One region of the Thalassolituus sp. ST750PaO-4 genome, then DNA from elsewhere that is predicted to be linked to it. Evidence: predicted binding sites of a transcription regulator. Region 1 holds the regulator's gene; each other region holds the start of a gene.
The links. The regulator sigma-54, encoded in region 1, starts transcription at its own class of promoters, with help from an activator protein. The targets are predictions, from matches to a motif close to TGGCACNNNNNTTGCTNT.

Region 1 (7,403 bases):
ACGCCATTATTTTATTTGGCTCCATGGCCGTCGCGTTGTACCTGATGTTTCTTGATACCAGCGAATCCGGCGAAGCCATTGTCGATAAAGACGAAGCCGCCGAAATCGAAAATACCCCTATGCGTACTGCCGTGTTCTGGCTGGTAGCCGGACTGATCGCACTGATGTTCAGTTCCAAACTGCTGGTCTGGGGCGCAACCGAAATTGCCCGCGCCTATGGTGTCAGTGATCTGGTGATCGGCCTGACCATTGTCGCCATCGGCACCAGCCTGCCGGAACTGGCGGCCTCCGTTGCCAGCGCCCTGAAAGGCCACCATGACATTGCCATCGGTAACGTAATCGGCTCCAACATTTTTAACCTGCTGACCGTAATGCCAATCCCGGGTCTGCTGGCAGTAACCGTGGTTGATCCGCTGGCACTGTACCGCGACTATGCCGTGATGATGGCGCTGACCCTCGCCCTGTTGGTTCTGTTTTTAATCAGTTATCGTAAGGGCACTCTCGGACGTTTCGCCGGTCTGTTCCTGACCACCAGCTACGCTGGCTATCTGGTATCTCTGTTTTATATGGCTGACTCATGACCACTGATATGAATTTTGATTTTCTGCAATCCGCCCGCCGTACCATCAAACTGGAACAGGAGGCCATTGCACAGCTGGAAGGTCGTCTTACCGACGATTTCGCCACCGCCTGTCAGCTGGTTCTGAACTGCAAAGGACGTGTTGTTGTTACCGGCATGGGTAAATCCGGCCATATCGGCAATAAAATGGCTGCAACCCTGGCCAGCACCGGCACCCCGGCTTTTTTTGTGCATCCGGGTGAAGCCAGCCATGGCGACATGGGCATGATTCAGCCATCGGATGTGGTTATCGCTCTGTCCAACTCCGGTGAAACCGGTGAAGTTACCAGCCTGCTCCCCCTGCTTAAACGCCTCGGCACTGCGCTGATCAGCATGACCGGTAATCCGGAATCCACCCTCGGCCGTGCCGCCAACGCCCACTTAAATACCGGCGTGAATCAGGAAGCCTGTCCGCTCAATCTGGCACCAACCTCTTCCACCACCTGCGCACTGGTGATGGGTGATGCGCTGGCCGTTGCCCTGCTGGAAGCCCGTGGTTTTACCGCCGAAGATTTTGCCTTCTCTCATCCGGGCGGCTCACTCGGCCGTCGCCTGCTGCTGAAAGTGGAAGACATTATGCACAGTGGCGATCAGATTCCGGTGGTTTCCCCTTCCGCCACGCTGTCTGAAGCCCTGCTGGTTGTAACCTCCAAAGGTCTGGGCATGACCACCGTGCAGGATAACGGCAAGCTGACCGGTATTTTCACCGACGGTGACCTGCGTCGTGCCATTGATCACGGAGTTGATATCCATACCGCTACCATGGCCGATGTGATGACCGTCGGTGGCAAAACCACCACGCCCGGCACTCTGGCTGCTGAAGCGCTGAAGCTGATGGAAGACAACAAAATCAACGCCCTGGTCGTTAAAAATGGCGACGACACGGTTGGCGTCATCAATATGCACGATCTGCTGCGCGCGGGCGTAATCTGATGCGCAAGCGTTATCTGCTGTTACTGCTGACCCTGATCTTTGGTCTGGCTCTGCTGGCAGTGGATCGCTACACCCAGGAGCAGACGCCCCCCCTGAGTGAGCAGCAGAATCATGAACCGGATTACTATGGCGAAGGCCTGTACAACCGCCAGTACGACAGTAATGGCGAATTACAGCAAACCTTTGTTGCAGCACGTTCAACCCATTATCCGCAGACGAAAAGCACCCTTTTTACCGGGCCGCTGCTGATGTCAGACGATGATGACGGCCAGACCTGGCAGGTCAATGCCCGCGAAGGAACACTACAGGATAACGAGCAGTCGCTGCGCCTTGTAGGTCAGGTCGAAATCCGGCCGCTCGATCCGGCCGACGCTGCGGACGATATTCTGATCGAAACCAGCATCCTGACCTACCACAGCCGCCAGCAACTGGCCGAGACTGATCAGCCGGTAACCATTACAAGCCCGCAAACACATATCAATGCAACCGGTATGACACTGGATATCGCGCGTCAGCGCATGGAATTCAAATCACAGGTGGATAGCCGCTATGTTCCGCAATAATCATCGTTTTCTGGCCGGCCTGTTTGTCCTGTGCAGCGCAGCCTCTGCTTATGCCTTACCCGACGACTGGCAGCAGGAAATGGTCATTCTCTCTGACCACGCTGAGCTCGACCGCAAGGCTGGCGTTGTTATTTATGAAGGCAATGTGATTCTGACTCAGGGAACCCTGCGCATCGAATCGGAGCGCCTGCTGATTATCCGCACCGATAACACACTGGAAAAAGCCGTTGCCGAAGGGACAGCGAAAAAACCGGCACGCTATCAGCAACAGATCAATCCGGGAAAACCCCTGACCAAAGCACACGGCCAGCGCATTGATTACTTTGCCCGGCAACGTGAAGTCAACATTCAGGGCAATGCTCAACTGCAGCAGGACGGCAACCTGTTCAGTGGTGAGCGCATCCTCTATGACATGACCAAAGAAACCGTCAGCGCCAGCGGCGGCACCAGTACCTCCGGCCAGACTGGTGGTAATGGCGAAAAACAACGAATCAAAGTCGTGATTCAGCCACAGGCTCCGGCAGAACCTGCCACCGATAACAGCAAGCCAGTACAGGAACAGCCATGAAGACCCTGAAAGCCGAAAACCTGGCGAAAAGCTATAACGGCCGGGAAGTGGTAAAAGATGTATCCATGTCTGTGCAAAGCGGTCAGATCGTTGGCCTGCTGGGACCCAACGGGGCCGGTAAGACCACCTGTTTCTACATGATTGTGAATCTGGTGCAGGCTGACAAAGGCCGCATCAAAATTGACGACGAAGACATCAGTCATCTGCCGATGCACGGCCGGGCGCAGAAAGGCATTGGCTATCTGCCGCAGGAAGCCTCCATTTTCCGCAAATTAAGTGTGGCCGATAATATTCTCGCCATTCTCGAAACCCGCAAAGACCTCAACCGTGCACAGCGTCTGGAAAAACTGGAAGAGCTGCTGAATGAGTTTCATATTCAGCATATCCGCAGCAGTCTGGGCATGGCCTTATCCGGTGGTGAACGACGCCGGGTCGAGATTGCCCGCGCGCTGGCGGCTGAGCCGTCCTTTATTCTGCTTGATGAGCCGTTCGCCGGGGTTGACCCGATTTCTGTAGCTGACATCATGGACATCATCCGACAGCTCAAGGCACGTGGCATCGGCGTACTCATTACCGACCACAACGTAAGGGAAACTCTGGCTATCTGTGAGAAAGCCTATATTGTCGGGGGTGGCCATATCATCGCCGAAGGCACCGCTGAACAGGTATTGGCCAGCGAGCAGGTACGCAAAGTGTACCTGGGTGAGGATTTCCGCCTGTGATGGCAAGCCCTGCTGCAGGGAAGTGGCTGATGATCCAAAGCAAAGGAAGATGCACAAAAGATTCCAAGGTTTACCGCTTGGCGTATAATGCACAGACTATGCCGATACTGAGTGATTACTGAACTTTTATGAAAGCGTCTCTTCAGTTAAAGATGGGTCAGCACCTGACCATGACCCCTCAGTTGCAACAAGCCATCCGCCTGCTTCAGCTGTCTACCCTCGATCTGCAGCAGGAGATTCAGGAAGCCCTCGATTCCAACCCGATGCTCGAAGTAGAAGAACACGAGCACGATGACCTGCCCGATCTGTCCCGCAACAGCGATCACGACACCAGCAGCAGCCACGAAGTCAGCAGTCAGGACGACAGCCACAACGACACTCCGGAACTGGATGAACAGTGGTCGCAGGAACAACTCCCCGACGACCTGCCGGTCGACAGTCAGTGGGAAGATACTTACCAGACCACCGCCAGCGTTGCCTCCGGCAGCAGCAGTAATGCCATCGACGACGATTTCGATTACGACTCGCGCCACGCCAGCACCGAAGATCTGCAGGATCATCTGCTGTGGCAACTCAATCTGACTCCTATGTCAGATACCGACCGCGAGATCGCCCTGATGCTGATCGATGGTGTGGATGACGACGGCTATCTGCACACCACCGTCGAAGATATTCTGGAAAGCATGGACCCGGCTCTGGACGTCGAAGAAGACGAAGTCATGGCCGTACTGCACCGCCTGCAGCAGTTTGATCCGGCCGGTGCTTTTGCCCGCGATCTGCGTGAATGCCTGCTGCTGCAACTGCAGCAACTGCCGGCTGAGACCCCATGGCTGAACGAAGCCAAAATGGTCATCCGCGATTATATCGAGCTGCTGGGCAGCAAGGATTACCCAACGCTGATGCGCAAAACCAAGCTGCGCGAAGAAGACCTTAAAGCCGTGCTGCGGCTGATTAAAGAACTGAATCCCAAGCCAGGTGCCGGCATCAGTGCCGAGCAGGCCGAATACGTGGTGCCCGACGTGCTGGTACGCAATATCCGCGACGAATGGCGGGTTGAGCTGAATCCGGATATCGCCCCCAAGCTGCGCGTTAACGCCGATTACGCCTCACTGGTACGCCGTTCCGATAACAGCACCGACAACGCCTTCTTGCGCGACCACCTGCAGGAAGCGCGCTGGTTTATCAAAAGTCTGCAAAGCCGCAACGAAACCCTGCTGAAAGTAGCCACCAAAATCGTCGAGTATCAGATCGAGTTTTTCGAACAGGGCGAAGAAGCAATGAAGCCGCTGGTGCTGCACGATATTGCCGAAGCCGTTGGTATGCATGAATCCACCATTTCCCGGGTAACCACCCAGAAATACATGCACACGCCACGCGGAATCTTCGAGCTGAAGTACTTTTTCTCCAGCCATGTCAGTACCGATGGCGGCGGCGAATGTTCCTCCACCGCAATCCGTGCCATGATTAAAAAACTGATTGCTGAAGAAAATGCCCGCAAACCGCTGAGCGACAACAAAATCGCCGCAGTGTTGGGTGAAAAAGGCATTCAGGTGGCACGGCGCACGGTAGCCAAATACCGTGAGGCTATGATGATTCCGCCTTCGAACGAACGTAAACAATTGATTTAAAAAACAACAAGCCAGCAACAAGGAGTCTGGACATGAAGATTAATATCAGCGGTCACCACGTTGACGTTACCGAATCTCTGCAAGCGTACGTAGACGAAAAAATGTCCAAGCTGGGACGCCACTTTGACAACATCACCAACGGCCAGGTAACCCTGACCGTTATTAAAGAGCGCATGATTGCTGAAGCCACCATCCACGTCAGCGGTGCCGACCTGCACGCCAGCGCTGAGCACGATGATATGTATGCCGCAATCGATCAGATGACCGACAAGCTCGACCGTCAGGTACTGAAACACAAAGAAAAACTGGTGGCGCGGCAACACGGACAAGGCTGATTAATGGACATTCGCATCGAGGATATCCTCACACCGGAACGCAGTCTGATAGATGCTCCGGTTTCCAGTAAAAAGAAATTACTGGAGTACCTGGCAGGTTTTATCGCAGAACAACTCAGCGACAGCTCTGCCGACGATATTTACGAGCGATTACTCAGCCGTGAACGCCTCGGCAGCACCGGGATTGGCGAAGGTATTGCCATTCCCCACTGCCGGCTGAAGCAGTGCGACCAGGCGATGGGCGTACTGCTGCGTCTGGTGGAGCCGGTGGATTACGACGCCATTGACCGCAAGCCGGTCGATCTGGTGTTTGCTCTGCTGGTTCCCGAAGAAGCTACTGAACAGCACCTGCAGGTTCTGGCGATGCTGGCACGCAACTTCAGCGAGCCGGCCTACCGCGAGGCACTGCGCAAAGCGCCGGATGCGCAACGGTTTTATCAGCGGGCGCTGAGCGGACAACCGGGCTGACATCAGCCCAACGGGCAATGGAGGAGCACAGCAATGCGTTTAGTGGTGATCAGCGGCCGGTCCGGCTCAGGAAAATCCAGTGCTCTGCACGTACTGGAAGATCTGGGCTTCTACTGCATTGATAACCTGCCGGTTGCTTTGTTGCCAGCGCTGGCCCGCCAGACCGAAAGCGAAGAAAAACTGGCCAAAGTCGCCGTCAGTGTTGACGCCCGCAATCTGCCCCATGCCTTCGACAATATCCACGATGTACTGCACCAGCTGCCCAGCGAAGAATACCAGCTGGATGTCGTCTATCTCGACGCCAGCGAAGAAGTGCTGCTGCAGCGCTTCAGCTCCACCCGGCGTAAGCACCCACTGACCAGTAAAAGCACATCTCTGGCCGAAGCCATCGATAAAGAGCGCCTGCTGCTGGAGCCTATCGCCAACCTTGCCGATCTGACGCTGGATACCACCAGCATGTCTGTGCATGAGCTGCGCAGCCTGATTAAATTGCGGGTGGCGGATAAAACCAGCACCGATATCGCCATTCTGTTTGAATCTTTCGGCTTCAAGCATGGCATCCCGATTGATGCCGATTATGTATTCGATGTCCGCAACCTGCCCAACCCTTACTGGGACCCGGCACTGCGCGCCTTTACCGGGCGCGACCCGGCAATCATTGATTTCCTTGCCCGGGAGCCTCAGGTTGGACAAATGCAGCAGGACATCAGCGGGTTTATTCAGCGCTGGCTGCCTGCCTTTGTCGATGCCAACCGCAGCTATATGACCATTGCCATCGGCTGCACCGGCGGGCAGCACCGCTCCGTTTACCTGGCAGAGCAACTTAAGGCAGAATTCTGTCATCATTACAGCAATGTTCAGGTCCGCCACCGCGAGCTGGGCAGTGCCGACATTCATCAGGACTGATACGGATGACCAGCACCGAAATCACCATCATCAATAAGCTGGGCCTGCACGCCCGCGCAGCCGCCAAGCTGGTTTCCACCGCCGCTGCTTATTCCTGCCAGATCAAAGTCGGTTACCCCGACCGCATGGTCGACGGTAAAAGCATTATGGCGGTGATGATGCTGGCCGCCAGCAAAGGCACCAACATACATATCCATGCTGAAGGCCAGGATGCTGAACACGCACTGGCCGCCCTGATTGATCTTATTAACCGGCGTTTTGACGAAGAAGAATAGCCCGGCAAAACAATCTTCTACGCGCAATTCTGCGAGTAGTTTCGTGGTATCAGAGGCCTAATCAGGCTAGAATCTGAGCATTCAACCATCCCCTGGACCGAACCGACGCATGGCACAGCAGACCGAAAAGGCTAAAGCCAAGTTACACAGCCTGACCGCCGCGCTGGAAAGTGGTGCGCTGGCGCAGGTGCGTCGCATCCTGAATTCGGGTCTGGCACCGGTTGATATCGCCCACCTGATCGAATCTTCTCCGCCTAAAGCCCGTAAGCTGCTGTGGGAACTGGTCGATAAGGAACTCGAAGGCGAGGTCATGCAGAACCTCAGCGAAGAGCTGCAAAGCCACTTCCTGAGCGACATGAGTGCGGAAGAAGTTGTCGACCTGACCG
Region 2 (7,403 bases), on a different contig from region 1:
CCGCCATCATCGCCGCCTTCTGGTTTACCGAGCGGATGGAAACGGCGCAGATTCTCGGCTGCACCCTGATTCTGCTGGCGCTGCTGGCCAACCGCTGGAGTGCTCTGCGGCGCTGGCTGAAACGCTGAAGCGGGCGCTCTGCCCGCTTTATTTCCGGTCCGCTTTTCCCAACTTGTTTAGCAATTAATTACTCAGATCGTGCAGCTTACCCGGACGACCATCCAGCACCGTCACTTCGCTCGCCGCCAGACGTGGCTTACGTGGCCAGTTACCTTCTTTGGCGTAACCCAGGGTCACCATCATGGCAACGCTGTAGCGTTCGCCGATGTTGAACACTTCTTTCGCTTTTGCAGTATCGAAGCCGATCATCGGCCCGGTGGCCATACCCTTGCCAGCCGCGGCCGTCATCAGGTTCATGGTCGCCATACTGGCCGAGCGCAGTGCTTCATCGTGGGCCGCGGCTTTGTTATCGCCGTAGGCACCGTTTACCGCACTGACAAAGTAGTCGCGCACGCCTTCGTTATAGATACCGGCATCGACGCCGCGCTGGGCGATATCCGGCATACGTTCATGGCCCTGTTCGTCGGCCAGCACCAGAATAACCACCGGAGCATCGGCCACTTTCTGCTGACCGTAGGCGATGTCTTTTAAGGTTTCTTTCGCCGCCTGATCGGTCACCACCAGATAGCGGGTATGCTGAATGTTAAAGGCCGTTGGCGCGTGCTGGGCGTAATCCAGCAGCTCCAGGACTTCCGCCGTGTTGATGGCACGTTCGGTATCAAAGTAGTTCACAGAAGTACGCTGGCTCAGGGCATCAAATACGTTCATGGCGGCATCCTTAAATCGGGTATCGGTTCGTGTATTGGTTGTGGTGCTAGGGCTGTTAAGCAATGAGTGCAGTTTAAGTTCGCTTTATTCGATTAAAAATCTCATAATTTAACGTATAGCTTTCGATATTTACGAAAAGGCATTTCAATGAAAACAACCCTCGAACAGTGGCGCATGTTTAAAGCGGTGGTCGACCATGGCGGCTACGCACAGGCGGCTGAGGCCATCTTCAAGAGTCAGTCGACCATCAGCTATGGCGTGCACAAGTTGCAGGAGCAACTGGGCGTACAACTGCTGGAAGTAGAAGGGCGCAAAGCAGTACTGACCGAGCACGGCCGTATTCTGTTACAGCGTGCCGAACAGCTGCTCGATCAGGCAGAGAATATCGATCAGGTTGCCAGCTCGCTTAATCAGGGCATCGAGCCTGTTGTGCGTGCGGCCATCGACACCATTTACCCCAACGATGTGCTGTTTGATGTGTTTGAAGCCTTCTCGGCCGAGTACCCCGATACCCGCCTGGAGCTGGAAGAGTTTGTACTCAGCGGCGGTAACGAAATGCTGCTCGAAGACAGCATCGATATTCTGATTACCCCGCAACTGCCCAGCGGCTGGAACGGCGAGCACGTACACCGCTCCTGCTTTCTGCCGGTTACCAGCCCGCAGCATCCGTTGCAGCATCTGGGGCGCGAGGTCACCTACGATGACCTTACCGCTCACCGGCAGGTCGTGCTGCGCGACAGCAGCCGTAAACGCCGCAGCGAAGGTGGCTGGCTCGGTGCCCATCAGCGCTGGACCGTGACCCATACCAGCACAAGGGTGAATATTGTCCGCCGTGGTCTGGGCTTTGCCTGGCTGCCGGAGCTGCTGATTGCCGACGATCTTAAAAGCGGGGCCTTGCAGGTGATTCCCTTTGCTCAGGATGCGCGGCGCTACGTCGACCTCTATCTGGTAATGGCCCATGAAGAAAGCGCCGGCCCCGCGACCCGTGCCCTCGCCCGATTACTGGCCAACACCGACACCGGCTGCAAGGCTGCGCATAAAGCAGAAACCGAATAAAGGCCAATACCCTGGCCAACACCCTGGCTAGTACCGGCAAGAGCTGCAAAGCGGCGCACACAACAGAAACCGAATAAAGGCCAACATCCTGGCTAATACCCTGGCTAATACCGGCAAGAGCTACAAAGCCGCACATAAAGCGGAAACAAGATAAGCGCCCCAGAATGCAGCGACCATCTGTTCAGCTAATCATCTGTGCACCCTTTTGGGGTGCAACTGACAGCAAAATCAGCAACTTAACACTCGCCAGCCTGCCGGATACTGCAATTTTCAGGCTCCGGCAAAACTGGTACAGCCCTTGCTGAACCCTGATCAGTAACAGGAGATACTCGGCAACCGAATCCGGTTGGGATTCACAGAAATAGGTGGCTAGGGTTCCGGTTCTTTGCTGAAAAAGAACGTCTGGTCCGAGAGCAACCGACCTCAGCGTATTCACAGCGCAGGTTACACGGCGGGACAAAAGCCCGGGAGACCCACACGCGAATGCCAGCATCTGGCCGTTTCGCGCTGAGTTCTCCTGCCGTCTGATTTATGTGGATATCAAAGAGGAAGTCCTATGAAGCCGTTAAAACGTCTGCTCACTGCCAGCCTGGTCACCCTGGCCGCCCTTACTCCATTACACGCTCAGGCCAAAGACAGTTTCCGTCTAGCCTGGTCTATCTATGTTGGCTGGATGCCGTGGGATTACGCCGACAAAGCCGGGATCGTAAAAAAATGGGCCGATAAATACGGCATCGAAATCGAAGTGGTGCAGATCAACGATTACGTTGAATCCATCAACCAGTTTACCGCCGGTGAATTCGACGCCTGCGTAATGACCAATATGGATGCCCTGACCATTCCGGCCGCCAGCGGCGTCGACACCACCGCCTTAATCGTCGGTGACTTCTCCAACGGCAACGACGCCGTGATTCTGAAAGAAGGCAAAAGCCTGAAAGACATCAAAGGCCTGCCGGTGAATCTGGTGGAGCTGTCGGTTTCCCACTACCTGCTGGCACGCGGTCTGGAAAGCGTGGGCATGAGCGAAAAAGACGTATCGGTGATCAACACCTCCGACGCCGATATGGTGGCAGCTTATGGCACCGACGATGTTAAAGCCGTGGTGACCTGGAACCCACTGGTAAGCGAGATTCTGGCGCAGCCAAACGCAACCGCCGTGTTTAACTCCTCACAGATTCCGGGTGAAATTATCGACACCACTATGGTCAACAGCGAAACCCTGGCCGCTAACCCCGCCTTCGCCAAAGCCCTGACCGGCGCCTGGTACGAAACCATGAGCATCATGGCGAAAGACGACGCCGAAGGTAAAAAAGCACGCAGCATGATGGCCGAAGCCTCAGGCACCGACCTTGCCGGTTACGATGCCCAGCTGGCCGCCACCAAAATGTTCTACGACGCACAAAAAGCTGTGGAATTTGTGAACAGCGCCGAGCTGCCAAAAACCATGGAATACGTGGCGAAATTCTCCTTCGACCACGGCCTGCTGGGTGATGGCGCCGCCGATGCCGGCTTTATCGGCATGGCCTTCCCGAACGGCAAAACCTTTGGCGATAAAGGTAATGTGAAGCTGCGCTTTACCGACAGCTATATGAAGATGGCGGCTGAAGGAAAGCTGTGATGCCCGGCCATTGAGTATCAGGCGCTGCGCGGCAGATTTCTGCTGCCGCAGCGCTTTTAAGCCGTACCGCAGCCATCGCGGCCAGCGGCAAAAATCGCTACAATGCTGCCCTTTCTTTGAATAACCCGTAGCGAATTGTCATGACCGCACAGAATCCCCGCAAAATCCTCGTCACCAGCGCCCTGCCCTATGCCAATGGTTCCATTCACCTCGGCCACCTGCTGGAATACATTCAGACTGATATCTGGGTTCGGTTCCAGAAACTGCGTGGCAACGAATGCCACTATGTTTGCGCCGACGACGCCCACGGCACCGCCATCATGCTGCGCGCCGAGAAAGAAGGTATCAGCCCGGAAGAGCAGATTGCGCGGGTAAAAGCCGAGCACGAAGCGGATTTCGCCGGTTTCCAGATTGCGTTCGACAACTTCCACAGCACCCACAGCGAAGAAAACCGCCTGCTGTCTGAAGAAATCTACAAAGCCTGCCGTGACAAAGGCCATATCGCCATCCGCAGCATCAAGCAGCTGTACGATCCGGTTAAAGAGCTGTTTCTGGCCGACCGTTATATCAAAGGCGAGTGCCCTAAGTGTGGCGCCGCCGACCAGTACGGCGACAACTGTGAAGTCTGCGGTGCAACCTACACCCCGGCTGAGCTGAAAAACCCGTTCTCAGTGATTTCCGGTGCCACCCCGGTCGAAAAAGAGTCTGAGCACTACTTCTTCAAACTGCCGGACTTCCAGGAGTTTCTGCAGCAGTGGACCCGTTCCGGCACCCTGCAGGATGAAGTTGCCAACAAACTGGCCGAGTGGCTGGATTCCGGTCTGCAGGAGTGGGACATCTCCCGTGATGCGCCGTATTTCGGCTTCGAAATTCCGGATGCACCGAACAAGTTTTTCTACGTCTGGCTGGATGCCCCTATCGGCTATATGGCCAGCTTTAAAAACCTGTGTGACAAGCGCGGCGATCTCGACTTTAACGAGTACTGGAAAAAAGACTCCACCACCGAGCTGTACCACTTTATCGGTAAAGACATTATTAACTTCCATGCGCTGTTCTGGCCTTCCATGCTGAGCGCCGCAGAATACCGCACACCGACAGCGGTCAATGCCCACGGTTTCGTCACCGTGAACGGTTCTAAAATGTCGAAGTCGCGCGGTACCTTTATTAAAGCGCGCACTTTCCTGAATCATTTAAACCCGACCTATCTGCGTTACTACTTTGCCGCCAAACTGAGCTCCAGCGTCGATGATTTCGATTTGAATCTGGAAGATTTCGTGCAGCGTGTAAACGCCGATCTGGTCAACAAACTGGTGAACATCGCCTCGCGTACCGGCAACTTTATTGCCAAAGCGTCCGGCGAACTGAGCGCGACCTGCGCTGAACCGGAAATGCTGCAGCAATTTATTGATGCCGGCGACCAGATTGCCAGCCATTACGAAAAACGCGAATTTGGCCGCGCAATGAAAGAGATCATGGCACTGGCCGACCGCGCCAACGAATATATTCAGGAAAAAGCCCCGTGGGCGATGAATAAAGAAGAAGGCCGCCAGCAGGAAGTACAGGACGTATGCTCCGTGGCGCTGAACCTGTTCCGTCAGCTGGTAACCTATCTGGCACCGGTTCTGCCGGAAATTGCCGATAAAACCAAAGAGTTCCTGAATCTGGACAGCCTTGACTGGGAAGCGCGCCGCGAGATTCTGCTGAGCCACAAAATCAATAAATTCCAGCCAATGCTGGCCCGTGCCGAAATGGACAAAGTAACCGCCATTCTGGAAGAAACCAAAACCGAGCTGGCCAAAGAAAACGGCGAAGCACCGGCGGCGGATAACAGCACCGATAAAACCGCTGCGAAAAACGCAGAGAAAAAGGCCGATAAAAAAGCGAAGAATAAAGGACCAGAGCTGCGTGAAGACGGTAACGAAGTGATTGCCGACACCATCGAGTTCCCGGATTTCGCCAAAGTCGACCTGCGTATTGCCCGTATCGTTAAAGCCGAACACGTCGAAGGTGCAGAAAAACTGCTGCAGCTGACGCTGGATATCGGTAACGGCGAAACCCGCAACGTATTCTCCGGTATTAAATCGGCCTACAACCCGGAAGACCTGAACGGCAAACTGACCGTGATGGTTGCCAACCTGGCGCCACGTAAAATGAAATTCGGCATGTCCGAAGGCATGGTACTGGCCGCAGGCCCCGGCGGTGAAGATATTTTCCTGCTAGAACCACACGACGGCGCCCAACCGGGTATGCGGGTGATGTAATCACAATAATGCAATAAAAAAGCCGGGCTTTAGCCCGGCTTTTTATTGAGCGACTCTAGCGCTAAACCCGGTTTAATATGCCCGCCACACTATTCACCACAGGGAAGATTAACAACATTCGTATTAATATCGTTTTCCAGCTCAACCCAAAAGTTAATACTCCATGCCTCGCGCTTCTTTCGAATAATGTAAGACTTACCCTTTTCGGCTAAAAACTTCACACAGCGTTCAGATTTAACCTTCCCCTGATAAAACCCTACCTCAATCTCAGTCAAGCCAGGTTCAATATAAGCACTTTCATAATAACCGTTAAAAAAACCACCGATAGAAACACCATTAACCGTATTAATATAAAGCTTCTCCTCAAGCCCCTGAAAAATACCATGATCACGCTCTGAATCTGCTTTTAAATATACGGCATCTTCTTTCGCAAGCCCCGGAGGAGAATAAGCAGAATCAGCGATACATCCCAACAAAAATCCGGTTAAAAAAAACACAACCAACAACTTCATTCTTCACAGATCCTTTGAGATTGCTAACGCCCGGTTCAGCAGAATAATTTCCAAGTCTCATCAATTCAGCCACAGAGCATCAAGCGGGCCATGCTAAAGGCTGAAACAGGATAAATCCAGTTCATCCCCTCAGCCATATAACCTTAATTATGAATTTCAGCAGATAAGCCGATGCAGCGCATTATGGCCAAAAGAGATATAAGAAAGCTGAGGCTTCTGGTTCTGACGGACACGACTTCTGAGCATCTGGCGGTGATTAATCATTGCCAGAACCCCACAGGTTTCATTAAATATACACTCACTTCATCAGAGTTTATCAACGTGACTGACGTAACACCTCCTGCTTACTACATCGCCCCACGCTGCGACGAAGAACTGCAGATTCTGCACGTTGATGACGATCTGATTGTGGTTAATAAACCGGCATTTCTCTACACCGTGCCCGGCCGCGGCCCGGAGAACAGCGATTCGGTAATTACCCGCCTGCAGCCGGATTACCCCGAAGCCGTCATTGTCCACCGCCTCGATCTCGATACTTCTGGCTTACTGGTTGTTGCCCGCTCCGAGCGCGCACGTCAGGTGCTGTCGCAACAGATCCGCGACCGTGAAATCCAGAAAACCTATCAGGCCGTGGTCTGGGGCATTATTGAACAGGACGAAGGCGAGATTAACCTGCCCATTGGCAAAGACTGGGAAAACCGTCCGCGCTGCAAAATCGACTATGAAGAAGGCAAAGCCTCGCTTACCTATTTCACCGTCGAGCAGCGCAATCCGGACACCCACCGCACACTGGTAACGCTGAAACCCGTTACCGGCCGTCAGCACCAGCTGCGCCTGCATTTAAAATCCATCGGTCATCCGATTTTAGGCTGCGATTTATACGCCCACGACGAAGCCCTGCACGCCGAACCACGACTAATGCTGCACGCCTGTGGTTTAGCCTTTAAACACCCGGATGGACAAATGGTGAGCTGGGATGTGAAGAATGATTGGGGATTGGATTAACACAGGCTGGTTAAATGTATTTTTCACTGAGGATCTGAATGTCTGCATAATCTTCCTTCCACTTATCCCATTCATCCATAAGATGAAGATGATCATAATCCTCACCCAGCTTTTCCATCTCAT
Region 3 (7,403 bases), on a different contig from region 1:
CAATGTCGACGAAATGTACGAAGCGGCCCGTTCTGTCGAATGGCCAGCCATTTTTGCGGTGGGAGCGACCTTCCGCATCGATTTTCACGGCCGTACTGATTACCTCAACAATACGCAGTTTGGCGCGCAAAAGATCAAAGACGCCATTGTTGACCGCTTCCGTGAGGACACCGGCGCCCGCCCGTCGGTGGATAAAGACGGCGATGTCCGTATTGAAGCGCAGCTGCGCAAAGGCAAACTTAATCTGTATTACAACTTCAGTGGCGACAGTCTGCACCGTCGTGGTTACCGTCTGCAGCCTGGTAAGGCGCCATTAAAAGAAAACCTGGCGGCTGCGGTTCTGATCCGTGCCGGCTGGCCTGCACTGGCGGCAGAAGGTAAGCATCTTATTGACCCAATGTGTGGTTCCGGCACCCTGCTGATTGAAGCGGGGATGATGGCCGCCGACATCGCACCGGGTCTGAACCGCCAGAAGTGGGGCTTTGAAGGCTGGCTGGGCCATACCCGGTCACTGTGGCTGGCCGAGGTTGAGCAGGCGCGTCTGCGCCGTACCGCGGGGCTTAACGCCATGCACAGCCGCCTCTACGGTTTTGATATTGATGCCGATCAGCTGGCGGCCGCCCATCAGAACCTGAGCCGCTCTCCGCTGGCCGGTAAGATTCACCTGGAACGCCGTGCGGTTGAGCAGCTGCGGGTGCAGAACGAAGTGATTGAAGAGGGCGGTCTGGTGGTCTGTAACCCGCCTTATGGTGAGCGCCTGAGTGAGTTGCCACAGCTGGCGCCGCTGTATCAGCAATTCCACGATGCCACCATGCGCCTGCCGCAATGGCAGCTGGCGGTGTTTACCGGTAATACCGATCTGGCCAAGAGCATCCGTCGTCCGCTGGATAAGCAATACCGCCTGATGAACGGGCAGATAGCGACCCGCCTGCTGGTATTCGGTGCTGCCGACGAGCGCTCAGCACAGCCACAGGGCAGTATGATCCGTGGTCCGGTTGAAGCCTTTGCCAACCGTCTGAAAAAGAATATGAAACCACTGCAGAAGTGGGCCAGGCGCGAAAATGTTGAATGTTATCGCCTGTACGATGCCGATCTGCCGGAATACGCAGTGGCGGTTGATCTGTATGGCGACTGGCTGCATGTGCAGGAATATGTGCCGCCGAAGTCCATCGACGAAGCCAAAGCAGAACGCCGTCTGCTGGATGTGCTGGCCGTTCTGCCTGAGGTGACCGGTATTCCGGCGCAGCAGATCGTCCTCAAGCGCCGTGAACGTCAGGCCGGCAAGCGCCAGTACGAAAAGCAGAACACCGAACAGCGTTTTATGCCTGTACGTGAAGGTAATGTGCAGGTGCTGGTGAATCTGAAAGATTACCTCGATACCGGTCTGTTCCTCGATCACCGTCCGACCCGCCTGCAGATTGCCGGGCTTGCTTCTGGCAAGCGCTTCCTGAATCTGTTCTGTTATACCGCCACGGCCAGTGTGCACGCGGCGGTGGCCGGAGCGCATTGCACCAGCGTTGATATGTCACGCACCTACCTTAACTGGGGCAAAGAGAACTTCCTGCTGAATGGTATCAAACCGGAACAGCACGAATTTATTCAGGCCGACTGTATACAGTGGCTGCGTGATTGTAATGAGCGCTATGACCTGATCTTTATGGACCCGCCGACGTTTTCTAATTCCAAGCGGATGGAAGGGGTGCTGGATATTCAGCGCGATCATGTGATGTTGGTTGAACAGGCCATGCGCTGTCTGAATCCGGGTGGACTGCTGATTTTCTCCAATAACCTGCGACGCTTTGATCTGGATATGGATGCACTAAAAGAGTTCACAATAAAAGATGTGAGCGCAAAATCGGTGCCGTTTGATTACGGGCGTCGTCCGAATATTCACCATTGTTTCCACATAACATATCCTGCCTGACGTTGTATGCACGCATTCAGGGCGCGTGAGTGCTGAATGCGTGCGCAATCCTCACACTTTGTTCCGGCTTTGTCAGGCAATCCTGACAAAGTTGGTACGGAACCTGCTAAAACCCTGACTTATTGGATTGTTGCGCACCACTCTGGTGTCCATTTTTCCAGCCGGCACTCTCATGAAGCATCACAACTCCGGTTGTTGATCAACTGATCTGAGTGAGCCGTTTTTATCAGCAAGAACCCAGCGAATTAAAGTGAGGACACAACGTGGAAACTATTGACGTTAACAGCATCAACAGCGCCGTTGAGACTTTGATGCAAAGCGCCAACACCATGTTTATTCTGCTCGGTGCCATTATGGTACTGGCAATGCACGCCGGCTTCGCCTTTCTGGAAGTCGGTACCGTGCGCCATAAAAACCAGGTCAATGCTCTGGTAAAAATCATCACCGACTTTGGTGTGTCGACACTGGCGTACTTTTTCATCGGTTATCAGATTGCCTATGGGGCGAACTTCTTCAGCGGCGCCAGCGAACTGGTAGCGAATAATGGTTACGACCTGGTGAAGTTCTTCTTCCTGCTGACCTTTGCTGCGGCGATTCCGGCCATTGTGTCCGGTGGTATTGCCGAACGTGCAAAGTTCTACCCGATTCTGATTGCTTCTGCCCTGACGGTAGCTTTCGTATATCCGTTCTTTGAAGGCATGATCTGGAACGGTAACTACGGCTTCCAGGGCTGGCTGGAAAACAGCTTTGGTGCTCCGTTTCACGACTTTGCCGGCTCCGTGGTGGTTCACGCCGTCGGTGGCTGGATAGCCTTTGCCGCGGTTGTGTTGCTGGGTTCCCGTCGTGGCCGCTACCGTGATGGCCGTGTGGTGGCTTTTGCACCGTCCAATATTCCGTTCCTGGCCCTGGGTGCGTGGATTCTGGCTGTGGGCTGGTTCGGCTTTAACGTGATGTCTGCCCAGACTCTGGATGGAATTTCCGGTCTGGTAGCGGTTAACAGCCTGATGGCGATGGTTGGCGGTACTGTGGTTGCCATGATTGTCGGCAAAAAAGACCCGGGCTTTATTCACAACGGTCCGCTGGCGGGTCTGGTGGCGGTGTGTGCCGGTTCTGACCTGATGCATCCGATTGGTGCATTGATTGTTGGTGGTGTTGCCGGTGCGTTGTTCGTCTTCGTATTCACCCTGGCGCAGAATAAATTCCCTAAATTCGATGACGTATTGGGTGTATGGCCACTGCATGGTCTGTGCGGTGCCTGGGGCGGTATTGCCGCCGGTATTTTCGGTGCAGAAGCGCTTGGTGGTCTGGGTGGCGTAAGCTTTATGTCACAGCTGCTGGGAACGGTTGCCGGTATTCTGGTGGCAATGATTGGCGGTTTTGTGGTCTACGGTATTGTTAAAGCCATCTCCGGCATCCGTCTGGATGAAGAAGAAGAGTTTAATGGTGCTGACCTGTCGATCCACAAAATTGTATCGACCAGCGAAGACTGATCACTTCTTTTCATTGCTTCTCACAACAAAAAAGCCGCAGGGAAATCTGCGGCTTTTTTGTTTAAATACCGGCAGACTCCGGAGTCAGAGAGGTTGATATGGCAGAACGCATCAGGGATTTACCCGGCCTGGGTGAAAAAAGTGAGCAGTCACTGGCACTGGTTGGTATCACCGATGTTGAGCAATTACGTAGCTGTGGCGCGGTGATGGCTTTTTACCGCTTACAGCAGTTGGCTGCCGCTGAGGGGCGGGCCAAGCCCAGTCTGAATTTTCTTTATGCTCTCGTCGGTGGCCTGAGTAACCGCAGCTGGCTGGCGGTTGCTCAGAGTGAGCGGGAACAGTTATTGATGGAATTAGAAGGAATCTCTGAAATGGAGCGTATGTTTCAGGCTGACAGTGAGTGATTCCATCGTATCTCACGGTGTAGTACCCATAAAAAAACCTCCATACGGAGGTTTTTTTATGTCGGTTGATTCATCAGCTTTTAACGGGAGCCTTAATGCCATGACTCATGGCGTACAACACCGGTACTACACCCAGCGTCAGTACAGTGGCAAAACCAAGGCCAAAGCTGATAACCACGGCCATAGCGCTGAAGAACGGATCAAACAACAGCGGTAACATGCCAAGGATGGTGGTCAGTGCTGCCATGGTTACCGGCCGCAGACGGCTGACCGAGGCATGAAAAACCGCATCGTATGGTTCCCGGCCTTCGCTCAGTTCGAGCCGGATCTGATCAACCAGCACAATTCCGTTTTTAATAATCATGCCCGACAAGCTGAGAAAACCGAGCAGCGCCATAAAGCCGAATTCAGCGCCCAGTAACAGCATGCCGGCGCTGACGCCAATAATCGCCAGTGGAACACAGGCCCAGATTACCAGCGCACTGCGCATTTCGTTAAACAGCAGCACGGTAATAATAAACATCAGCAGATAGCCCAGCGGCAGTGAGGCAAACAGACTTTGCTTAGCTTCGCTGGACGATTCATATTCGCCACCCCAGCTCAGCTCGTAGTCGGGTGGCAGGGGGATGGCTTCGATCTGTGGCTTCAGGCGCTTAAATAAACCATCGGCGGTGATGTCAGCGTCCAGATCCGGATCGGCAAAGACACGGATGGTACGCTTGCGATCTCGGCGGGCAATGATCGGATCTTCAAACACCACATCAAAGTGCTCAACCACCTGACCGATCGGAATATAACGGCTGAATACCGGACTCCAGATCTGCAGGTCGGTGAGGCCATCGATATCAAGCCGTTCATACGCAGGTGGGCGCATAATAATGGGCTTTAAGGTGGTGCCTTCACGGTACATACCAATACTTTTCCCGGAAAAACTGAGCTGCAGCAGATCGTCCATATCCTGTTTGGAAATACCGGCGCGGCGGGCATTTTCTTCATTAAATACCGGGCGAATCACTTTCTCGCGTTCGCGCCAGTCGTGACGGATATTATCGGTGTCAGGGTCTGCACGCATAATCTGTTTGGCCTGCTCGGCCAGAATACGCAGCTGTTCCTGGTCTGGCCCGGCAAAACGGGCCTCAATTTTAGCCGCACTGCCAGGGCCAATTTGCAGGCGTTTGAATTTCACAAAGGCATCCGGCATTTCTTTTTGTGTCCAGCGACGGGCATCGTCAATTAATGCCGGAATCTGTTCCCGCTCGGCAGTACGTACCATAACCTGAGCATAGGCACGGTACTGCCGCTCCGGTGCGTAGGTCAGCATAAAACGCAGTTCACCCTGACCGACCGTGGAGGAGGTAAATTCCACTTCTTCTTTTTGCTGAAAATAATTTTCCAGTGCCAGAGCCTGCTGTTGTGTTGCGCGGATATCGGAGCCTTCGGGCAGCCAGATATCAATCAGGAACATCGGTGTGTTGGATGGCGGAAAGAAGCTTTGTTTTACAAAACTGTAGCCGTAGATCGCAATAAACATGGCAGCCAGCATCACGCCCATCGTCGCTCCGCGGCGCGCTAACATCAGGCTCAGGGTTGTACGATAAATATCGTACAGAAAACCGTGGTAAGGATCGCTTTCCGCATCCGGATGCTCTTCTTTATTAAACAGCAGATGACAGAGAAAAGGCGTCAGGGTAATGGCGGTAATCCAGCTGAACAACAGGGAAATCAGCAGCACATAAAATAATGAACCAACAAACTCACCGGTTGAATCCGGTGATAAACCGATAGGTGCAAAGGCGGTAACGGCAATTACAGTGGCACCTAATAGTGGCCACTGGGTTTGCTGCACAATGTCGTAAGCGGCGCGGGTTCGTGACAGGCCTTTTTTAATACCCACCATAATGCCTTCGGTAACGACCAGTGCATTATCGACCAGCATACCGAGAGCAATAATTAACGCCCCCAGCGAAATCCGGTGCAGCTGAATATCCATGACCTTCATGGCAATAAAGGTACCCAGAATGGTCAGCAACAGAATAATGCCGATGATAATACCGGCGCGCATGCCCATAAACAGCAGCAATACAACAATCACAATCAGGATGGAGGCCAGCAGGTTAAGTACGAAGCCGGTGGACGAAGCATCCACTTCGGCTGGTTGGTCATACAGTGTGTGCAGTTCAATTCCTAATGGACGGTTGGCATCCAGTGCTGCCATTTTCTGCCGTAATTGTTCTCCGACAGCAACAACGTTAACACCGCTGTTAAACGCGATACCAATACGCAGCGATGGCATACGGTTGTAATTTGTAAGGTGGTCAGGAACTTCGGCAATACCTTCAGAAATATTGGCAATGTCGCGTAAATAAATCAGTTTATCGGAGCCTGCCTGGCTGACCAGCAAGTCGCCGAGTTCCTGAACGGAGCGGAATTCTCCGGTTGGATGAATGCGGATATATTCGTCGCCGATACGGATATGGCCGGCATCCTGTACGGTATTCTGCGTCTGTAATAGCTGATACAGACGCGACAGCGGAATGCCGAGGTTGGTCATGCGCTCACGGGAAATATCAATAAATACCTGTTCCTGCTGAGTGCCGGATATGGTGACCTTGGCGATGCCATTAAGCGTCGATAATTCACGCTTGAGATAATCGGCATAATCATTCAGTTCTTCGTAGCTGTAATCGTTACCCGACAATGCCAGCAACACACCGTACACATCGCCAAAATCATCCATCACAATCGGAGCATTGGCACCGGGTGGCAGGGACGGGGTTTTATCATGCACTTTACGGCGTAATTCATCCCAGATCTGCGCCAGCTGATGGGATTTATAGGTGGGTTTAATCACCAGATGAACCTGGGAAAAACCAGCTTTGGAAATAGAATCAACATGCTTGATATAGGGCAGTGCCTGAATGGCGCTTTCCAGTGGTGCGGTAACTTCTTCCTCCACCTGTAGCGCGCTGGCGCCGGGGTAGTAGGTAATCACCATGGCTTCTTTAATGGTGAACTGCGGATCTTCAAGACGGCCCAGCCCTAAATAGCTGATGGCTCCGCCGACGAGCAAAATGGCCAGCATCATCCAGCTGGTCGTGCTGTGCTTAATAAAGTAGGTGGCCGAGTTCTGTGGCTGACTCATGCTTAAAGACCCCGTTCCTGAATCCAGGGGCGGATACGCATCCCTTCATGGGCCTGATGAACACCAGCGGCGAGAATGGTATCGCCTGGCTGTAATCCCTGAGTGATTTCCAGCCCTGCGGTTGACAGCTGGCCGATTTTTACAGCGCGTGTTTGCAGGGTCATATCAGCGGTTACTATCCACACCATCGCCTGCGAACTGCCATCGGCCTGCTGTTCGCCCTGAAAGACTGCCTGGGGTGGGACAATCAGGTTCTGGCTGCTCTGGCTCAGTACCTGGCTCAGATCCACATGCACGCTGGCACTCATCCCTGGCAGTAAATTCAGCGAAGGCGGACGGGGCAGGGTCAGCGTGATGGTAAAGCTGCCGGTCGCCGGATCAGCCTGAGCCGTATGCTCTTTATAGCTGGCGCGGAAACGCTTGCCTGGCAGGGCCTCAAACTC
Region 4 (7,403 bases), on a different contig from region 1:
TTTAAATATTCACCGCATTGGTGCAGGCCAGATAAATCATTAATCTGCTCTGATATTAATGTTGTAGCGGCTCTTCGCTGCCTGAATGCGGTGCAGAGTAATATGGCGCACGGTATTTTTACTGACATCGATATGCTGGCTGAGAAAACCGGCCGCTTCTTCTGCGTTGCCATTCAGCATTAAATTCAGAATATGAGAGTGCTCATCATAGGTCGCTTTAATACGCCCCTGCTGGGTGAAATCCAGCCGGCGGATAATGCGCAGACGTTCACACACCATACGGTGAATCGCCGCCATTTCCTGATTGCCGCTGAGCTCCAGCAGAGCAAAATGAAAGTCTTCATCCATCTCTGCCAGCAGCGAACTGTCGTTCAGCCGCTGGCCTTCATGGCAGCACCAAAGCGTCAGCAAACCGGCCAGCTGCTCTTTAAGACCGGCGCGCCCACATAGACGTTTTACCGCAGCCACTTCGAGCAGGGTGCGAACGTCGTATAAGTCTTCAAAATAACGGAAATCAAAGGGCCGGACCTGCCAGCCACTGCGGAAATGCACCTGCACAAACCCATCGCGCTCCAGCCGGTACAGTGCTTCACGTACCGGAGTACGACTGGCCTGCATACGCCTGGCAATTTCGTTCTCACTGAAGCGATCACCGGGCAGCAACTGGAAATCGAAGATATCGTTTTTCAGTTGCTGATAAATCCGCTCGGCCAGATTCAGCGGGCGCTTTTTTTCTTCAGTATCCGTTGGATACATGCTTAATTTCCGCTCTGGGATTTCAGATGAGCGATATACGCACGCCAGCCACCGAACCCGCTGATATGGGTTGCGCTGGCCACCGCTTCCGGTTCACAGATAAAGCCTTTTACCAGGCGGCCATCGGCTAACTCCAGCGTGCCGATTCCCAGGGGCTGTGGAATTTCCGCAACAAAACTGCCGAAAGCGGCAACGTCCATTCGCCACAATTCGACAATGATTTCATGCCCTGTTTCAGAGCCACTATTCAGTAATGCATCATTAATGCGCACCAGGCCTGGCTTTGGCGGCACTGTATTGGCCAGGGCATAAAGCTGGTATTTTTTGGCACTCAGCGTTTGCTCCAGCAATATTGCATCACGGCTGGTCAGCTGATGATTCAGCGGCATACCGGTTAAATGGGCGCCGACCACCGCCACCACCACCGATTCGTCATCGCGTGCGCCAAGTAATACCGGCGCCTGTGGTAAACGCAGCGCCGCCTGCCAGTGCGCAGCAAAAGTCAGTAATGCATTTTCACTGAAGGCTGGTGCAATAACCGTGATGCCGAAAGGCAGCCCATCGCTGCGTAAATTGGCCGGTAAAGCAATCGCACATAAATCGGCAAGATTAACAAAATTGGTATAAGTACCCAGTTGGCTGTTGACCTTAACCGGCTCGGCTTCGACCTCTGCAAGAGTTGGAAAGCAGGGTGCGGTAGGAACAAGCAGTGCATCGAAGCTCTGAAATAACTGCTGAATTTCCCGCAGCAGTTCCATACGCCGGTACTCGGCATTAAAGGCCTGAACCGCTGTTCCGCTGTTACCACCGGCAATAATACTTTTCACCACCGGATTAATGCCGGGTAAATCCTGCCGGATAAATTCACCCACAGCGGCATAACGCTCAGCCACCCAGGGGCCCTGATAGAGCAGCGCAGCCAGTTCAGATAACGGCGAAAAATCGGTGGTGATTAATTCAAAGCCAAGACTTTCAGCTTTTGCCAAAGCCGCTGTGAATGCAGCCTGCTGTACGTCATCACCAAACCATGGCATATCGGCTGGTACCGCCAGCCGGCGGATGGTTTTTAATGGCGGGTTGCCCACTGGGCGGGAATACGCATCCTGCGCATCAAATTGCGCGGCCAATGCAAAAATGCGCTCGACATCGAGGGTGTTTAACGCAAAAACAGAAACACAATCCAGGCTGCGGCATGCCGGTACAACACCCTGAGTACTGAGCGCCCCCTTACTGGCTTTCAACCCGACAATATGATTAAAGCCTGCCGGAATACGACCAGAGCCCGCCGTGTCGGTACCCAATGAAAAAGGCACATAACCGCGCGCAACCGCAACCGCAGAACCTGAGCTGGAACCACCACTGATATAGTTTTCATTAAATGGATTAGCCACCGCGCCATAGGGCGAACGGCTGCCCACCAGCCCGGTGGCAAACTGATCGAGATTGGTTTTGCCCAATACAATGGCACCGGCATTACGCAGTAAACGCACCACGGTGGCATCCGCCGGAGGCTCATAAGCAAACTCCGGACAGGCTGCGGTTGTCGCAAAACAGGCAACGTCGATATTGTCTTTTACCGCAAAAGGAACGCCGTATAACGGCAGCGCCTGCATATCGCCATCGGCGGCATCCAGTAATTGCTGCAACTGAATTAACTGCGCACCCAGTTGCTGCTCGCTGGCCAGTTCAATCCAGACGCTGCCTTCTTTCAGCACGCCGTTGCAGCTTTCCTGCTGATGCACTTCTGTCCGTAATGCATTCAGCAATTCACTAGCATTAGCGCCGTTACGATAGACCTGATTCCAGTCACCAAGACTCCAGCCCAGTAATGATTTTCCCGATTTTTCTGATGTGATGTCGCTCATAGCACTGCCAGTGTGTTCAACCTTGTATACAAGCTACAGAGCGACAGTCGTGCCAGTTTTTACTATGTCAGCGTAATGTGAGCCAAAACCACGGTATTGGCGGGCTTGCTGTAACCAGCCACTGAAAAAATCAGGAATAACGCAGAAAATATGCGCGCGGTTTAAGCGCAAAAAAGAAAATATCGTGCATCAGAACGGGGCATATTATTAAGCCCCGTACATTCTGGTGAAGAAAATCAGGCGGGAAATATCTGCTGCAGGTGATTGCGGATATGCAGTTCATGCGCAGCCGCATAGGCTGTTTTATCCAGTTCACCATACGCAAAATGGGGCGCCAGCTCTGCGCTGTAAGCCATAAAATCCTGCAGAGCCACCAGCAACCTCTGCAATGCCAGCTCCTGTTCCAGCGCCGGATCGGCTGCCACCATACCCGGCAGACCTTCGGTCAGATTGTGACGCATGGAACCCGCGGCACGGAATACCGCCAGCGCCGCACTGCCGGCGGTGTGTTTAAACAGGGAAGAATAATGCTGAGGATAGCCATCCATTGAACCGCGGATACTTTGTGCGCAGTGCTGAAAAACCTCACTCACCGACCAGGCCGTACCACTGCGTAAACGCTGACCATTAAGTGCCTGCAATTCCTGCAGTAACCCTGACAGATCATATTCCTTACTCCGGGCAACAGCACTAACGCCTGCGGCACCACCTGCCAGAACCAGAGGAACAGCAACTGCTGTTTTAAGCAAAGTACGTCGTTTCACACAGACTCCCGCTGATTATTGAAAGGCTTTGAGTCTGTCACAATTCCGATGAATGCGGTAACTCCTGATGGCTGTTATGAGCATTCAGCCATTCTATTAATTCATGCTCGGGCAGTGCCTGCGACCAGAAATAGCCCTGAGCTTCATCACACCCCAGTTGTTTTAACAGGTTCAGCGTTGCTTCGTCTTCCACCCCTTCGGCAACCGACTGCAACCCCAGACTGGCGGCCATCTGAATAATGGCACGCACCAGAGGCTCATCCCGTTGTGAGACATTCAGAGCTGTAATAAAGGATTTATCAATTTTCAGCCGCGAGGCATTAAAGCGGCGCAGGTAACCCAGGTTGGAGTAACCGGTGCCAAAATCATCGATGGCAAAAGACACTCCCATACTATGAATCGTACTTAGCTGACGGCTGATATCATCGCCTTCACCGATTAACATCGATTCGGTTAACTCCAGCTCCAGCGCCGACGATGGCAAGCCGGACTGCTGCAATACTTGCTGTACATTGCGCTCCAGTGAGCCATCACGGAATTGCACATAAGATAAATTAACCGCAACTCCCACCCCGTAATGTCCCTCCCGGCGCCAGCGCGTACAGGCCGCGCAGGCTTCCTGTAATACCCAGTGGCCGATATCGGCAATAACACCACTGCTCTCGGCCAGCGGAATAAATTCATCCGGTGTAATGTAAGAACCATCCGCCTGTGGCCAGCGGATCAACGCCTCAACACCACAGACCCGGCCATTGCTGATATCAATTTTGGGCTGATAAAACAGGCGGAATTGTTTGTCTTTTAATGCCTGACGGATTTGCGTCATCAGATTGAATTTATCGATATTGGCGCGGCCCATATCATCGTTGTATATGCGGAAAACATTGCGCCCTTCATGCTTGGCCTGATACATCGCCAGATCCGCATACTTACACAGGGTATTGAATTCCGTGCCGTGTTCCGGAGCCAGAGCAACCCCAACCGATCCGGAGATTTCGATCTGGGTTTGCATAATAAAAAAGGGAGTGGTTGCTGCTGCAGTCATACTTTGCGCCAGCCGGGTCAGCTGATCCTCATCACCATCCAGTGCCGCCATCAGCAGAAATTCATCACCGCCAAAACGGCACAGCACATCATCGGGACGACTGAGTGCCTGCAAACGTCCGGCGAGCTGCTGCAGCAGTAAATCGCCGGCGGCATGCCCAAGTGAATCATTCACCGGCTTAAAACTATCCAGATCCAGAAAAAGCACCGCCAGTGGATGCTCGTCACGCAAACATTGCTGATATAACCGGGTATAAGATTCTTCAGCAAAGCGGCGGTTAGATAAACCGGTCAGCTGATCCTGGCTGGCCAGCCGGGCAATGGTCTTCTGGCTGTTCCGTACCCGCTGATTTTCCTCCCTGAGTCCATCCATCAGACGGCGCTGATCACGTAATAACAGGTAAGCGCTGAAACCGGTAATAAGCAGGATCACATCGGTAAAAATCAGATGTTTGAATTCGACTTCCGGCAGAAAAGGATGAAAGTAACCAGTAATCGTCAGCCCGGCCATCAGCGAGCAATAACTGACAATAAAAAACAATAACCCCGAAAACAGCCGCACATTGCCCAGAATGGCGGCGAAGATCAGCACGCCGGGATAACCCAGCACCGCCATATCGCGCACGCCTCCGGAGTGCCAGGCCAGCACCGACAGCATAGCCGTCAGTGCCCAAAGAAGAATATTGGCGGCAATACCAGGCTGCTGCTGATGAGCAAACCAACCGGCCAACACCAACACGGCACAGCCAGCCAGTACTGTCAGCTGCGTATGCCCTGTAGCCACAAATGCCGCCAGCAGCAGCCCCATCAGCGTCAGACTGGTGATCTGCAACAAACGCTTTGAGCGCAGAACACTGGCATCATGGCCCAGCAGCGGGACCTTGTTCTGATCCGGAGAAATAGCGGCATCCCCATAATGTTGTCTGTCTATCACTTTAGCCGCTGGCATGGGTTACGCTGTTTCCGTCTGCCGGAAATTTGTAACCAGTTATATCCTTAACCGCACGATGTGGCCGTAAACGCCTATCCTTTATGCATTAATGAATCAGGATATAACATGAATCTTCGCCCCCGTTTTTTGCTGCTGACCACCGTTCTGATCGCGCTGAGCGGTGCAGGCCTGTGGCTGCTCACCCAGCAGATTGCTTTGGGGATTATGCAGGAATGGGCGCTGCGCCACTTTGAAACCCAGGTAAAACTGGAGAAAACCCGCACCCTGCAGCCAATCATCCGCGAAGTTACCCTTGCCCGGCAGTTTGCCGATTCCCAGATATTACGTGCCTGGGCCCGCCAGCCTGACGACGCACAGTTAAAAGCCCAGGCTCTGGCAGAAATGGAGACCTTCCGTCATAACTTTGCCGACCAGAGCTATTTTGTCGCTCTGCGCGAATCCGGCGATTATTACCATAACAATGCCGCCAACGAGTTTGCCGGGGCCGAATACCGCTACACCCTGCGCGCCGATAATCCCAACGACCGCTGGTTTTACAGCATCATCGGGCAAAACCGCGATATTCACCTGAATGTGAATCCGGATATTCCGCTGGGCGTCACCAAGCTGTGGATCGATGTATTGCTGCGCGATGGTGAACACGTGCTGGGCGTGGTCGGTACTGGTCTCGACCTCACCACCTTTATCGAGCAGGTTGTGAGCCAGACCGAGCCCGGTATCAGTAATCTGTTTTTTGACCATGAAGGCGCGATACAGGTATCCCGTGACCCCAGCCAGATTGATTTTGCCAGCATCACCAAACAGGCAAGCGACAAGAAAACCATCCAGCAGCTGCTGAGTGATCCGCGGGAACGCGCGCAGCTGCAGGCATTACTGCCGCAGGTTATGCACAACCCCGGACAGGTCGGCAGCATGTATCTCACCATAGAACAGCAGCGTTATCTGGCCGGAGTGATCTACCTGCCCGAGATCGACTGGTATGAAATCACCCTGCTCGATCTCAATACCCTGCTGCCACTCAGCACCTTTAACAGCATATTTATTGCCGCCGGCCTGAGCCTGCTGCTGGCGCTGCTGCTGTTTCATATCGCTCTTAACCGTTACGTCCTTAAGCCACTTTCCCTGCTCGAAGATGCCATCGGCCAGCTGCGCTCCGGGCAGCACACCGTGCCGCTGCTGCCACGCCACCGCGCCGGTGAAGTCGGCCGGCTGCTGCGTCATTTTCAGGAAATGGCAGCCAGTACTCTGCTGGCGCGCAGTGAACTGGAGCAGAAAGTCCGGGAAAGAACCGAAGCGCTGGAGCGCCTGACCCAGACCGATACCCTTACCGGCCTGCTTAACCGTCGTGGCATGACCCAGCAACTCAGCCTTGAATACCAGCGCCTGCAACGGGAAGGAGAACCCTTTGGCCTGATCTGGCTGGATCTCGATCACTTCAAAAGCATTAATGATCGTTACGGTCATGCCTGTGGTGACCAAGCGCTGATGACCACCGCCAGTATCATTACCGATCTGCTGCGCCCTTACGATCATGCTGCACGCTGGGGGGGCGATGAATTCCTGATCCTGATCCGCACCGATGACCAGCAACTGCTTGATCAGCTGGGAGAGCGGCTGTGCCAGGCTGTTGCCGCACAGCAGGAGGTACTCGACGACCAGCAGCAGCCCATCGCCCTGACCCTCAGCGCCGGCAGTTATCTGGCACGTAATCACAACAGCCTGGAAAGCATCCTTTCAGCTGCCGATCAGGCGCTGTATCAGGCCAAACAGAATGGCCGTAACCATCATCGCAGCGCGACATAACAGGGCATTTCGCCTGGCTAATACATAAGCGCCATAAATACCAAGCAATTCAGATTATTCAGTTCATACATATCAAAAGCCTCCGTAGACTGGCTGTATTAACCATCCACTCTACGGAGCATTCCTATGGATTTTGAACATTCAGCCAAAGCACAGGACTACATCAAACGCGTTAAAGCTTTCATAAAAAATGAAATCGAACCGGTTGAAGAAGATTAC

Region 2: the regulator sigma-54 is predicted to act here: its motif matches at 2,172-2,189, upstream of HUF18_RS06840 (putative urea ABC transporter substrate-binding protein).
Region 3: the regulator sigma-54 is predicted to act here: its motif matches at 2,017-2,034, upstream of HUF18_RS07910 (ammonium transporter).
Region 4: the regulator sigma-54 is predicted to act here: its motif matches at 2,659-2,676, upstream of atzF (allophanate hydrolase).

What each region holds. Positions count from the first base shown of each region.
Region 1 covers NZ_JABVCB010000008.1:40,346-47,748, reverse strand. Annotated here, with positions in the region: gene HUF18_RS09640 (calcium/sodium antiporter) at 1-581, shown strand, start outside; gene HUF18_RS09635 (KpsF/GutQ family sugar-phosphate isomerase) at 578-1,552, shown strand; gene lptC (LPS export ABC transporter periplasmic protein LptC) at 1,552-2,115, shown strand; gene lptA (lipopolysaccharide transport periplasmic protein LptA) at 2,102-2,683, shown strand; gene lptB (LPS export ABC transporter ATP-binding protein) at 2,680-3,405, shown strand; gene HUF18_RS09615 (RNA polymerase factor sigma-54) at 3,534-5,033, shown strand; gene hpf (ribosome hibernation-promoting factor, HPF/YfiA family) at 5,066-5,368, shown strand; gene ptsN (PTS IIA-like nitrogen regulatory protein PtsN) at 5,372-5,836, shown strand; gene rapZ (RNase adapter RapZ) at 5,870-6,742, shown strand; gene HUF18_RS09595 (HPr family phosphocarrier protein) at 6,748-7,017, shown strand; gene mgtE (magnesium transporter) at 7,127-7,403, shown strand, end outside.
Region 2 covers NZ_JABVCB010000007.1:214,767-222,169, reverse strand. Annotated here, with positions in the region: gene HUF18_RS06855 (DMT family transporter) at 1-128, shown strand, start outside; gene HUF18_RS06850 (nitroreductase family protein) at 184-828, opposite strand; gene HUF18_RS06845 (LysR family transcriptional regulator) at 976-1,884, shown strand; guanidine-I (ykkC/yxkD leader) riboswitch at 2,243-2,357, shown strand; gene HUF18_RS06840 (putative urea ABC transporter substrate-binding protein) at 2,441-3,502, shown strand; gene metG (methionine--tRNA ligase) at 3,643-5,763, shown strand; gene HUF18_RS06830 (hypothetical protein) at 5,853-6,275, opposite strand; gene HUF18_RS06825 (RluA family pseudouridine synthase) at 6,597-7,280, shown strand; partial or broken gene HUF18_RS19840 (Imm32 family immunity protein) at 7,291-7,403, opposite strand, start outside.
Region 3 covers NZ_JABVCB010000007.1:460,363-467,765, forward strand. Annotated here, with positions in the region: gene rlmKL (bifunctional 23S rRNA (guanine(2069)-N(7))-methyltransferase RlmK/23S rRNA (guanine(2445)-N(2))-methyltransferase RlmL) at 1-1,924, shown strand, start outside; gene HUF18_RS07910 (ammonium transporter) at 2,236-3,414, shown strand; gene HUF18_RS07915 (TfoX/Sxy family protein) at 3,513-3,818, shown strand; gene HUF18_RS07920 (efflux RND transporter permease subunit) at 3,892-6,960, opposite strand; gene HUF18_RS07925 (efflux RND transporter periplasmic adaptor subunit) at 6,963-7,403, opposite strand, start outside.
Region 4 covers NZ_JABVCB010000005.1:608,531-615,933, reverse strand. Annotated here, with positions in the region: gene HUF18_RS05225 (GntR family transcriptional regulator) at 40-756, opposite strand; gene atzF (allophanate hydrolase) at 759-2,621, opposite strand; gene HUF18_RS05215 (DUF1569 domain-containing protein) at 2,858-3,385, opposite strand; gene HUF18_RS05210 (putative bifunctional diguanylate cyclase/phosphodiesterase) at 3,423-5,378, opposite strand; gene HUF18_RS05205 (GGDEF domain-containing protein) at 5,487-7,184, shown strand; gene HUF18_RS05200 (acyl-CoA dehydrogenase family protein) at 7,311-7,403, shown strand, end outside.